One region of the Fictibacillus enclensis genome, then DNA from elsewhere that is predicted to be linked to it. Evidence: riboswitches for the same ligand, from Rfam matches in the RefSeq annotation. Region 1 holds a riboswitch; the other holds the start of a gene.

Region 1 (5,987 bases):
GGCCGATTTTTTGGAACGCCTCAGAAATTTTTCCGGTCGCAAAGCTTCCGTCAGGCATCACCATGTTTTGTGAGATCGTCGCACCCTTCGTATAAGTAAGCGCAATCCCCTGAACAATAAACATCGTGGCAAGTGTCAGCAGCATATCGGGAATTTTCACTTTTACAATGAGTACCGAGTTAATGATCCCTACAATCAGGGCAGCAGCCAGCGCAGAAAATATCGCAACCACCGTGTTTTGCGAAACCCAGACGAACATGGAAATCACAATCGCGTTGGATAAAGAAGCAACCGATCCAACCGACAAATCAAAGCCGTTCACCGACAGTGAGATGGTAATTCCAATCGCGATGATGGTCACGATTGAAATGGACCGCAAAATATTCATCAAGTTCTGTCCCTGCAAAAATGATGGATGTGCAGCCGTAAACACACCGATTAACACAAGAATGGTCAGGATTGTTCCGTATTTATAAAAAAACTCAAACAGCTCAAACTTCTTTTTGGGAGCTGCCTTGGCGGGTATGGGTTTTGATAACTCCATTTACCTTCCTCCTGTACTGTAAAATAATAGCTCTTCCTCGGTGGTTTTTGCGGTTTCCAGCTCTTTTACTGTACGCCCGTCGTACATGACGTACACCCGGTTTGTAATCCCCAGAATTTCCGGAAATTCTGACGATGCGTAAAGGACCGCTTTCCCCCTTTTGGCGAGGGCCGAAATGAGTTCAAAAATATCCCGTTTCGCCCCAACATCAACGCCCTTGGTCGGCTCATCAAAAATATAAACTTCCGCATCGGCAAGCAGCCATTTGCCAATGGCAATCTTTTGCTGGTTCCCGCCCGACAGATGCTGTACTTTACTTTTCTCAGACGGGGTTTTGATGCCGAGCGTTTTTATGATCTCAAGGGATTTTCTCTTTTCCGCCCGGCGGTCGAGAAAACTGAACGCTTTTGTAAATTGGGCAAGGTTGGCGGCCGACAAATTCGCAGCTACCGTTTCCTCCACAAGAATTCCTTCTTTTCGGCGTTCCTCAGGTACAAGGGCCAGCCCCTGCCGAACCGCATGATATGGGCTCTTCAGCTTCAGTTTTTTGCCTTTCAGCAGAACATCCCCCGCGGTAATGGGAGTGCTTCCGAACAATGTTTTGCACAGTTCGGTTTTTCCTGCCCCTACCAGTCCGGCAATCCCTACAATTTCACCCGCACGGGCCGTCAGGCTTAAACCCTTTATTTTCTCCTTATCGAAAAGACTTTTTACTTCAAGCAGGGTTTCTCCTGTCTTACCATTTACGGCCGGGAACTGCTCGTCCAGCGCTTTTCCCAGCATCTGCTCAATGACGCGGTTAATGGAGCTTTGTGCAATCTCTTCCTCCTCGACCTTTTCTCCGTTCCTCATGACGGTAATGTCGTCGCAGATGTCAAAGATCTCCGGCAAGCGGTGAGAGATAAAAATAATGCCAACATCCTTTGCTTTTAAATCCCGGACAATCCGGAACAGTTCTCGTGTTTCTGCATGGCTCAGAGGAGCTGTCGGTTCATCAAGAATGAGAAACCGGCACTGAGCCGAAACAGCCCGCGCAATCAATACCATCTGCTTTTGCGCAAGCGTCAGCTCGCTGACGAGCTTTTTGGAGGATACGTGTATGTTCATTTCCTCCAAAAGATGCGAAGCCTTTTGGTGGAGGGTTTTCCAGCGCACGAGCTGCTTTTTTCCCATTTCATTGACCAGGTCATGCAGGAGAATGTTCTCCCCCACCGTCAAATAGGGAACCAGAACTGTGTCCACCTCCTGATGGACAATTTGGATGCCTTCATTCAGTGCGTCCTTTGGTGAAGATATATCTACGTTCTTTCCGTCAATCTGAACAGAGCCGGTGTAATGGGTATAGGCACCCGTCAGCACCTTCATCAGCGTTGATTTCCCGGCGCCATTTGCCCCGATCAGTGCATGAACACGGCCAGTTTTACTTTTAAAATCAACCTCATTCAGCGCCTTTACCCCGGGAAACTCAATACTTATGTTCTTCATCTCGAGCAGTGCCATCGGCCGGTCTCCTTTATTCAAAGCAAACACCCTCTGCTGCTAGCCGAAGAGAGTGTTTGTATGTTTATTTTTTGTAATGGTCTTTCAGCGTGTCCATCCAATCTTCATCAAACGCGGCCGATTGTCCCCACCCTTTAATTTCCTTGGACAGGTTAACCATATTTACGCCCTCGGAGGATTTTTGAAGATCCCTTTGGGAAACGAGAGAAGCGTCCAGGTCATATTTTTGCGGTGTTTTTTCACCGGCAATTTTTTTTGCAAGGATTCTCATATCCACTGCACCGATCAGCTTTGGATCAACCGCTGCAGTATATTTCCATGGGCTGTCCTTCTTTTGGATTTCCTGAAGATCCGCGTTGGAGACATCAATGCCGTAAATTTTAATCTCATCTCGGCCCGCTTCTTTAATGGCACGAGCGGCTCCGATGGCAAATGCATCCCATGTCGCAAAGATCGCATCAATCTCTCCCTTTTTATGCTTGTTCAGCATGGCGGTAACGGCATTTTGCGTTTGAACGGAGGTGTCCGCTGAAGCTACACCAAAGCGCTCCACTTCTTTAATGCCAGGGTTATTTTTCAACGTTTCTTTATAAACAGCATTGCGGCGAACCATTGGCGGAAACCCGTCCACCCACAGGTACACGATGTTTGCTTTGCCTTTTTGTTCTTTCACAAGCTGGTCCAATGCCAGCTTGGCCAATGCTTCATCGTCCTGGGATGTAAGTGTCACACCATCCACCTTGGCGAGGTCCGGATTGGAGTCAAAAGTCACGACACTCTTTCCTTTATCTCTGAGCTTTTGGATATCATTGATTGTTGCCGCATCATCTCCATGAGAAATAATGAAGCCGTCATAGTCCTCATTGGCCGCCTGGGCGATCGCATCGTGGAACTTCGCTGTATCTCCGTTGGCCGTATAGATATCAACGGTAAAACCGAGCGCTTCCCCTTCGGCCTTCGCTCCTGCCAAAAACTGTGCCGTATGATCATCTCCACCGATCTTTCGGATAACTTTGATTTTGGCACCCTGCCCCTTGGCGAATCGTTTTGGCACATTATCAAACGACACATTTTCATGTTTCTTTTCAGATGATGCCGTGTTACTGCCTGACGAGCAGCCTGTTAACAATAATGAGAGTGCGACCGCAGAGACTGCTGCGCTTTTTAAAAACTTCTTCATTTCCCCTATCCCCTTTTCTGTATGTCTCTCTCGTCTCAAAAGCTGCAGGGCCATCCCCTGAGCACATAAAAAAACCTCTCCGGGAAAGAGAGGTTTCATCGCCTATGTAGACAAGGATTCGTCCTCTCTCATCTTTCAAAACAGCATAGCTGTTTTGCAGGATTTAGCACCAATTCCATAAATGGAACGGTTGCCGGGCGTCATAGGGCCAGTCCCTCTGCCACTCTTGATAAGAGATTGAATATTGAGTTAGTTAAAAATATAGTTATAACTTTAATCGGCGGAGAGAGGAAAGTCAATATATTTTTAAAAGGTTATTTTAAAAACCTTCGTTGCTTTTAGTGGTTGATTTCCGTTTGAGGATGCTCGCTTTCATCAATGAAGATTATATCACCCCATAATATGTAAATAAAAAACAGTGCTTTTATTCAACGCTGCTACGGATCTATCAAGAAATATCCCCGCCAAAAACCGCGACATTCTGTACCTCTGGCGCAAACACCCGGCCATTCCATTTCATTGTGGTCTGCACATAACCGAGCCGGTCGGCGTTATACTGGCCGGCGATGTTCTGGTAAGCCAGTAATTCATAGGTGCCATTGCGGTCAAAGTCGACCGGGTAAAGACCTGACAGTCCGGAAACAAATCCCTGGATGGGTTTTTTCAGCTTGCCATTGGGATAATAAATCTCTGACAAGTACTCCCTGCCCCTGGTGGTCAGATCGATAATAAATTTCTGGTTCGTGGTGTAGCTGTTTACCTGAACTTTGTAGTAGTCGAGGTAAAAGACCCGGTATTTGAAGCGGTCATTAAAGACATCAGAATCAAACAACGTCCTGAACTGGCTGCCTCTATAGGCAAACACATTGGCATTGATCATGCCGCCGCTTCCACCTGTATCCATTACCACCATGATGTCTTCCACCCTGTCTCCAGTAAAGTCACCAAGAAAAAGCGTGGGTTTGTATCCTTGGTTTTGCTTGAGTGGTATTTGTGTATACTGATTGGTCTTTCCATCCTGCACAACTATCATGATATTGACCCAAAATGGACTGTCCGGTGTTTTTTCAGCAGTAATATAAACGGTATCGATGGAGTTGTCGCCGATGACATTCCCCTTTTTCATATCGACGACCTGCCGCTCTCTGTACATGGCTATCCCCTGCCTTCCCACTGTTTTCATAACACATTGTATGAGAAAGGCCCGGTTTTGGTTTTTATTCTCAATCGTGTTACACTACAAAAAAACTCAAGCAGGTGCATTCGTGGATATTAAACAACTACAGTACTTTATAGAAGTGGCAAAATACAATAGCTTTACCCGGGCAGCTGACGCTCTTTTTATCACTCAGCCGACGATCAGCAAAATGATTAAAAACCTGGAAGATGAGCTCGGTGTCGTTCTTTTTGACCGATCCCGAAAAGGGCTGACCCTGACGGATGCGGGCCGGACGATTTTTGAACAAGCTGTACTCGTTGATAAAGCGTTTAATAATCTGGAAATGGAACTCGATAACCTCCTCGGATTAAAAAAGGGACACATTCGCATCGGTCTGCCTCCGATTCTGGATCCAAGACTCTTCCCCAAATTGATCGGCAGCTTTCATGATCAGTATCCGAATATTACGTTCGAGCTTGTGGAGGATGGATCAAAACGAATCGAAGAGGATGTTGCCAACCATCAGCTCGATATTGGCGTTATTGTGCTTCCTACCAACAATGAACTCTTTCAGTACTTTGCGTTTAAAGAGGAAGACCTGAGACTGATCATCCATCCGGACCACGAGCTGGCAGACCGTGATGAAATTGATTTGAGCGAGCTCAGCGAGGAGCCCTTTATTTTGTTCAACAAGGACTTCGTGCTTCATGACCGGATCATATCATCATGTAACCAGGCGGGATTCAATCCGCATATCACCTCCGAAAGCTCGCAATGGTCGTTTATCGAAGAAATGGTCATCTGCAAGCTTGGCGTTTCTCTGTTACCCGAAAGCATTTGCCGCCATCTGAACGATGAAGTGCGGGTCATTAAAGTGGTCAATCCTACAATAAGCTGGCATTTAGCCCTCATTTGGAACAAAGACCAATACTTATCGTTTGCCGCCAAAGAGTGGCTCAATTACGCCAAAGAACAGCTCGCGGAGCTTGAGTAATCAATAAAAGGCGGTTTTCTCTGTAGTGGATTGCCGCCTTTTGCCAAGATTTTTCTATGCCCATTCTTTATATCTGAAAGCATTTACATAGAGCCCATCTATGCAAACGATAAAAAATAACAATTTTACTTCCTTTTCTTGGAGGCGTACACTAGGAAACTGTAAGAGGGAAACGCAAGAAAACAACAGCGTCCCTTTAGCCGAGATACGTTAATCATGAAAGGAAATGATTGTTTTGAACGCAAAAAAAACAAGCGAAAGCCGCATTATTAATACAGACCAGGTATTAGCTGGTGATTTGAATAACTATAATACATTGTTCGGCGGAGTACTTATGAAAAAGCTCGATGCTGCTGCATCACTTTCTGCTCGCCGCCATGCCCGTGTGAAAACCTGTGTTACAGCATCAACCGACTCCATCGACTTTTTGCATCCGATTCATCAAACGGATTCTGTTTGTATCGAATCATTCGTATCCTACACAGGAAAAAGCTCAATGGAAATCTTCTGTAAGGTTATTGCTGAAGATATTCTTACAGGAGAACGAAGAATTGCAGCTACAGCATTCTTAACCTTCGTTGCTTTGGGAGAAGACAAACGCCCGGTTGAA
Region 2 (5,987 bases), 1.9 Mb from region 1:
GACAAGCCAGGAAACAAAAAGCCCAAGGTGGGCGCAATCAATTTAAATGCCATGCCCGAACTGGCTGAAAAATACAACATTACCAGTGTACCGTGCCTCCTTTTTTTAAACCGCGGGATTGCCGTACGCAAGATTTATGCCATGCAATCTGTTGATTTTTTGTATCATAACTTAAAAAAGTACCTTTAAAAGGCACATTCAGTGTCTTTTTTCTTTTTTAGGGGGTGTTTTTTAAATGTAATACATGGTTGGTGTGGTAAAATAAAACAAAAATGTGTAAATCATTTTACATCACATTTCAGCCATTAAAACAGATGAAATTCCCTTGAAAAAGCTATGATACCAAGCAAGACAGTGGTAATTTCTGATTTATCGGCACAGATGCCAGTTTTTTCTTTTTCAGAAACGTGACAGAAAGATTACAAAAAGGCAGTAGTCCTGTAATATTGTTATACAACTGTATCCTACAAACCTACAAATCAATGGTATAAATGTATAGGAGAGCTTGAAACTTGTTTGCTCCTGTCGACTTTTGGGGAATTTCGTCCTTCGAAAGTTAAAACAACCTGGATTTAAGAGGTGAAATAATGTCTACTGCATTTGTATCAAGAATAAAAAACAGCGCTAGCGCTATAAATAACATTGAAGATAAAGTTATGAACATCCAAAGAGGAAATGATTTTTTACGAAATGAACTGATTGAAGCCTATCAGCCCTTTATTAAAAAGGTGACATCAAAGGTTTGCAGTCAATATATAGATCGAACAATGGACGAATTTAGTGTAGGTCTGTATGCATTCAATGAGGCAATTGATCAATATCAGGAAGGACAGGGAAGCCGATTCCTCTCTTTTGCTGATATGGTGATCCGCAGAAGAGTGATTGATTATATTCGTAAAGAAGTAAGGCAGAACCGGTTAATTTATCTCCAGCCTGATGAAGAAGACGAAGAAGGCCGCGTTGAGGATAGCTATGCTGAACAAAAAGCGGCAATGGATCATTATGAAGAAAGCATTCAGGCTGAAAATCGTGTGTATGAAATTGAGGAGTATCAAAAGCTGCTAAAAGATTTCAACTTGAATTTCAAAGTGCTAAGCAAACATTGTCCGAAGCACGTCGATGCACGTGAAAATGCGAAAGAAATTGCCCGGCTGCTCGTTGAAAACCGGGAAATGGCTGAGTTTTTATTGGAGAAAAAACAACTTCCCATAAAAGATTTGTTAAGCATGGTCTCCTGCAGTCGTAAAACGATAGAGCGAAATCGAAAGTATATAATAGCGGTATCGCTAATATATCTAGGGGACTTTAAAGCGTTAAAGTCTTATATTCAGCCTTAAATAAGGGGAAGTTAAACGGTTGTAATTATTCGTGTGGCCTAAAAGCTGGCTCATGATGGTTATGATACGAAGCAGATCCTTCGCCTTCAGGGGGGATATGTGGAATGAAAAACGGTATTTTGATGGAAGTTAAGAAAGGAAAAGCGATTCTTTTAACAAAAGACGGGTCATTTGTCTCGGTTAAACTGCCACGGGGAAAAAAACTGGTGCCGGGAATGGAATATGACGTCTCTAGTTTATACAGAAGCAAGACCAGGCGCTTTTTTCTTCCTTCACTTTCTTTGTCTATAGGAGCACTACTCATATTTGTGTTATTTTCGGGTGTAAACCCGTTGAGCCGCAACGACCATACTGTTGCGGCTTATGTCAGTTTTGACGTGAATCCGAGCCTCGAGGCTGCGGTTAATAAAAATCTTCAGGTCGTTCAAGTAAAAGCGTTCAACCCGGAAGGAGAAAACCTGATCCACTCCCTTCAGTATGCGAAGGATGTCAGCCTGTTTCAATTTGCTTCTTCACTGTTGAATGCTTATGACCAACAAGGTTATCTTTCCAAGAATCCGGACGTGCTGATTGCGTCTACTATTGTGGATCAAAGTGATAAAAAGATGTCTTCATCCCTCCAAGATGCTGTAACAGCCATTAAACGCAATGCTGCTGTCTATAATGAGAAAGCAGCCATCGTCATCAAGAACCTTGATGTAAAAAAGCGTAATGCAGCAAAGAAAAATGGAGTATCCCCAGGGAAATATTTGATGTATCTTGATGCAAAGCAAAACCATGATCCGCTTTCTTTAAAAGACGTCAAAAGGATGTCATTTTCTGAGCTGAAAAAAAAGATGGAGAAGAAAAACGAGCAACCGCATAAAAAGAATAAGGAAAACATGGAAGTACCCGAAAAAATCAAGCGGAACGAGAGAAATATCCAGCCGGAAAAGACCAATCCAAAAAAGGCGGTTAAACAACCATCCGCCAAGACTGAACCAGTAAGAAAAACCTCATATAAAGAAACGAATAAAAAAGCGGATCCGATGCAAAGCAATAAAAAAATGACAGTTAAATCTGCTGAACCTGCCCAGCAGGAGAATAGGAAAGTGATGAGTCAACATAATCAGGCCGAGTTTCGTTCATTCGGCTCTGTACATAAACATCCGGATAAAAAATGGAAGAAGCCACCGGGAAAAGGCCAGCCAAAGCCGCAGCCCTCTTTCCGAAATTCACCGAAGGATCAAAACAAGATGAAGGTGAAAACCATACCCGTCCATAAGAAAAAGATGAACAAAGACAAACCGGGGCCGCAAAAACAACGGTTTAACCATGAGAAAAAGTGGGGCAGAGGCCAAGCCACGCCCAAAAAGGAACATCCAGGTCATCGTCATCAAAAGAAAGCAAGCTAACAATCGACAGAAGTACCCTTTAACTGTCGAAGGATCCTTACAGGAAGAGGTTCCAGCCTCCTCGAACCCTTTTAGAAGGGATATTACGAGGGGGATTTTTGATGAATTGGGATCAATGGGTGGATCATATTCAAAAAACAGATTTTCTCCGTCCGCTTGTGGGTAACGAGAGGGCGAGTGTGTCACTGGAAGGGAAAACCATCTGTATCACCTTTATCAACACCATCACGGAGAAGCAAAGAAATATCCTGCTTTCAGGCAATGATGAGGAATTACGGCTTGTTTGCAACGGTGAAAGTCATTTGAGCAAGCTGATCAAACAAGGAAAGCTGTCTTTTACAGGGACATACAGAGAACAGTTAAAACTCGAATCATTACTGTACTTGGCACGCAGTCAACGAACAGGGACAAAAGAAATGGTTTGACAGTAAAAGTACGTGATGATAAAATCCATACTGCAAGCTGAAAACTTAAACATTTCGTTCTTATCGCGAGAGGTGGAGGGACTGGCCCGATGAAACCCGGCAACCGTTAAACAGCAATCCTGTTTAAAATGGTGCCAATTCCTGCAAAGCGCATGCTTTGGGAGATGAGAGATGGCGCATATTAATTCAATGCCCTTCTGCTCATATTCGCAGAAGGGCATTTTTTATGAAAGTGAGGAATCCAGTCTTTTGATAACTTTAGATGCAGTGCGCAAGATCTTTAAGACGAAAGACGGACCGGTCAATGCGGTTGACCAGGTCAATCTTACAATAGATCAAGGTGAAATTTTCGGAATAATTGGATATAGCGGTGCCGGAAAAAGTACATTGATCCGTATGCTGAACATGCTGGAACCGCCGACGAGCGGAAGTGTAACGGTAGCCGGACAGGATTTGTCCAAGCTGAGCAAGAGCGAGCTTCGGAAAGCTCGTCAGGAAATCAGCATGATTTTCCAGCATTTTAATTTGCTTTGGTCCCGTACCGTAAGGGAGAACATTGCTTTCCCTCTTGAAATTGCCGGGGTGGCAAGAGCTGAACGGTTAAGACGGGTGGATGAACTGATTAAACTGGTTGGCCTCGAAGGCCGGGGAGAATCTTATCCGTCCCAGCTGAGCGGAGGACAAAAACAGAGGGTCGGTATTGCCCGGGCATTGGCCAATAACCCAAAAGTGCTTCTTTGTGATGAAGCGACATCGGCGCTTGATCCGAAAACCACCGACAGCATCCTGAATCTGTTGGTTGAGATTAACGAAAAACTCGGATTGACGATTGTCCTGATTACTCATGAAATGCATGTCATACGGAAGATCTGCCATCGGGTGGCTGTCATGGAAAACGGAAGAGTGGTAGAGCAGGGACCAGTCCTGGACGTCTTCCGTCATCCTTCTGAGGAAATTACGAAAGATTTTGTGAAGCAGATCACAGAACCGGAAGAAACAACGGATGTGATTAAACAGCTGGCTTCAGAAAAGCCGCAAAACAAGATTGTACAGCTGACATTTGTCGGAGGACGCGCTGAGCAGCCTGTTATCACAGATGTTATCCGAAAATTCAACGTTCAGGTTAACATTCTTCAGGGCAAGGTTTCACAAACACAAAACGGTGCATATGGATCACTCTTTATACAGCTCGAAGGGGTTGATTCAGAGGTTTCTGATGCAATCAATTACATGAACCAACAGCAGGTCGAAGTGGAGGTGGTTTCTTATGAGTAATCTGTTCCCGAATGTAGAATGGGATGTGATGTTAACATCTACAGATCAGACGCTGTACATGACTGCAGTAGCTGTAATTGCCACCTTCGTTATTGGCTTGTTTTTAGGATTGGCTTTATTTCTTACGGGGAAAGGAAACTTGTGGGAGAACAAGCTTTTTCATGTAATTACAGCGGCAATCGTTAATATTTTTCGTTCGATACCCTTTATCATCTTAATCATTTTGTTGATACCATTTACACTCTTTTTGGTCGGCTCCATGCTTGGTGCCAATGCTGCGCTCCCGGCACTTATTATCGGGGCAGCGCCATTTTATGCACGAATGGTTGAGATCGCTCTCCGCGAAGTGGATAAAGGAGTCATTGAAGCTGCGAAATCCATGGGATCGAGCAATACCCAAATCATATTTAAAGTGCTTATTCCTGAAAGCTTGCCCGCTTTGATTTCAGGGATCACTGTAACCTCCATCGCGCTTGTGGGCTATACCGCAATGGCTGGTGTGGTTGGGGCAGGCGGTTTGGGTGACCGGGCTTTTCTAGACGGTTTCCAGCGTACACAAAATGATGTAACGTTTGTTGCCACAGTTATTATTTTGATTATCGTCTTCCTTATCCAATTTATCGGGGATACTATTACCCGACGCCTGGATAAACGATAAAAATAGACAATCAGGAGGAAAACCATGAAAAAATTGATTACACTCGTTCTTTTGTTGGCCATGACAACAGCCCTTGCTGCGTGCGGTGCAAACAGCGGAGGAGACAAAAAGCTTGCTGATAACAAAATTGTTGTAGGGGCATCCAACGTTCCGCATGCCGAAATTCTTGAACAGGCTGTACCGCTAATGAAGAAAAAAGGAATTGATCTTGAAATCAAAAAGTTTCAGGACTATGTATTACCGAATAAAGCTCTTGCAAATAAAGAGATTGATGCCAACTACTTTCAGCATATTCCTTATTTAGAGTCACAAATGAAGGAAAACAAAAACTACAAATTTGAAAATGCAGGCGGAATTCATATTGAGCCGATCGGTGTATACTCCAAAAAGTATAAATCGCTAAAAGACCTTCCAAAGGGCGCAACCATCATTATGAGTAATTCTGTAGCCGACCATGGCCGTATGCTGTCACTGCTTGAAAAAGAAGGACTGATCAAGCTCAAAAAAGGCAAAGGCTATAATGCTCAAATCAAGGATATTGCAGAAAATCCAAAGAACCTTAAATTCAAAGCGGATGTTGAAGCAGGACTACTTCCAAAAGCCTACCAAAATGGTGAAGGCGATGCGGTGCTGATCAATACCAACTATGCGATTGATGCTGGATTGAATCCTCAAAAAGATGCGATCGCACTTGAAGGCGCAGATTCACCGTTTGTCAATATTATCGCTGTACGTAAAGGCGATAAAGATGCCAAAACAGTCAAAACCCTTGTACAGGTTCTTCATTCAAAAGAAATCCAGGATTTCATTAAGAAGAAGTACAAAGGAGCAGTTGTACCAGTAAACAAATAAGGTGCCATAAAAGGACAGCCACAGGCTGTTCTTTTTTTTGTCCCAT

What was found. Region 1 has a riboswitch for S-adenosylmethionine ahead of QNH15_RS03535 (sugar ABC transporter substrate-binding protein). Riboswitches for the same ligand answer to the same signal wherever they lie in the genome.
Region 2: linked by a shared signal. The riboswitch ahead of QNH15_RS20120 (methionine ABC transporter ATP-binding protein) and the one ahead of QNH15_RS03535 (sugar ABC transporter substrate-binding protein) in region 1 are both predicted to bind S-adenosylmethionine.

Annotation. Positions count from the first base shown of each region.
Region 1 covers NZ_CP126109.1:655,184-661,170, reverse strand. Annotated here, with positions in the region: gene QNH15_RS03545 (ABC transporter permease) at 1-544, opposite strand, end outside; gene QNH15_RS03540 (sugar ABC transporter ATP-binding protein) at 545-2,044, opposite strand; gene QNH15_RS03535 (sugar ABC transporter substrate-binding protein) at 2,109-3,224, opposite strand; SAM riboswitch class I at 3,350-3,460, opposite strand; gene QNH15_RS03530 (hypothetical protein) at 3,673-4,377, opposite strand; gene cidR (cidABC operon transcriptional activator CidR) at 4,490-5,377, shown strand; gene QNH15_RS03520 (acyl-CoA thioesterase) at 5,613-5,987, shown strand, end outside.
Region 2 covers NZ_CP126109.1:3,848,406-3,854,392, reverse strand. Annotated here, with positions in the region: gene QNH15_RS20140 (thioredoxin family protein) at 1-189, shown strand, start outside; gene sigI (RNA polymerase sigma-I factor) at 588-1,337, shown strand; gene QNH15_RS20130 (anti-sigma factor domain-containing protein) at 1,442-2,731, shown strand; gene QNH15_RS20125 (hypothetical protein) at 2,833-3,156, shown strand; SAM riboswitch class I at 3,214-3,327, shown strand; gene QNH15_RS20120 (methionine ABC transporter ATP-binding protein) at 3,406-4,431, shown strand; gene QNH15_RS20115 (methionine ABC transporter permease) at 4,424-5,089, shown strand; gene QNH15_RS20110 (MetQ/NlpA family ABC transporter substrate-binding protein) at 5,114-5,941, shown strand.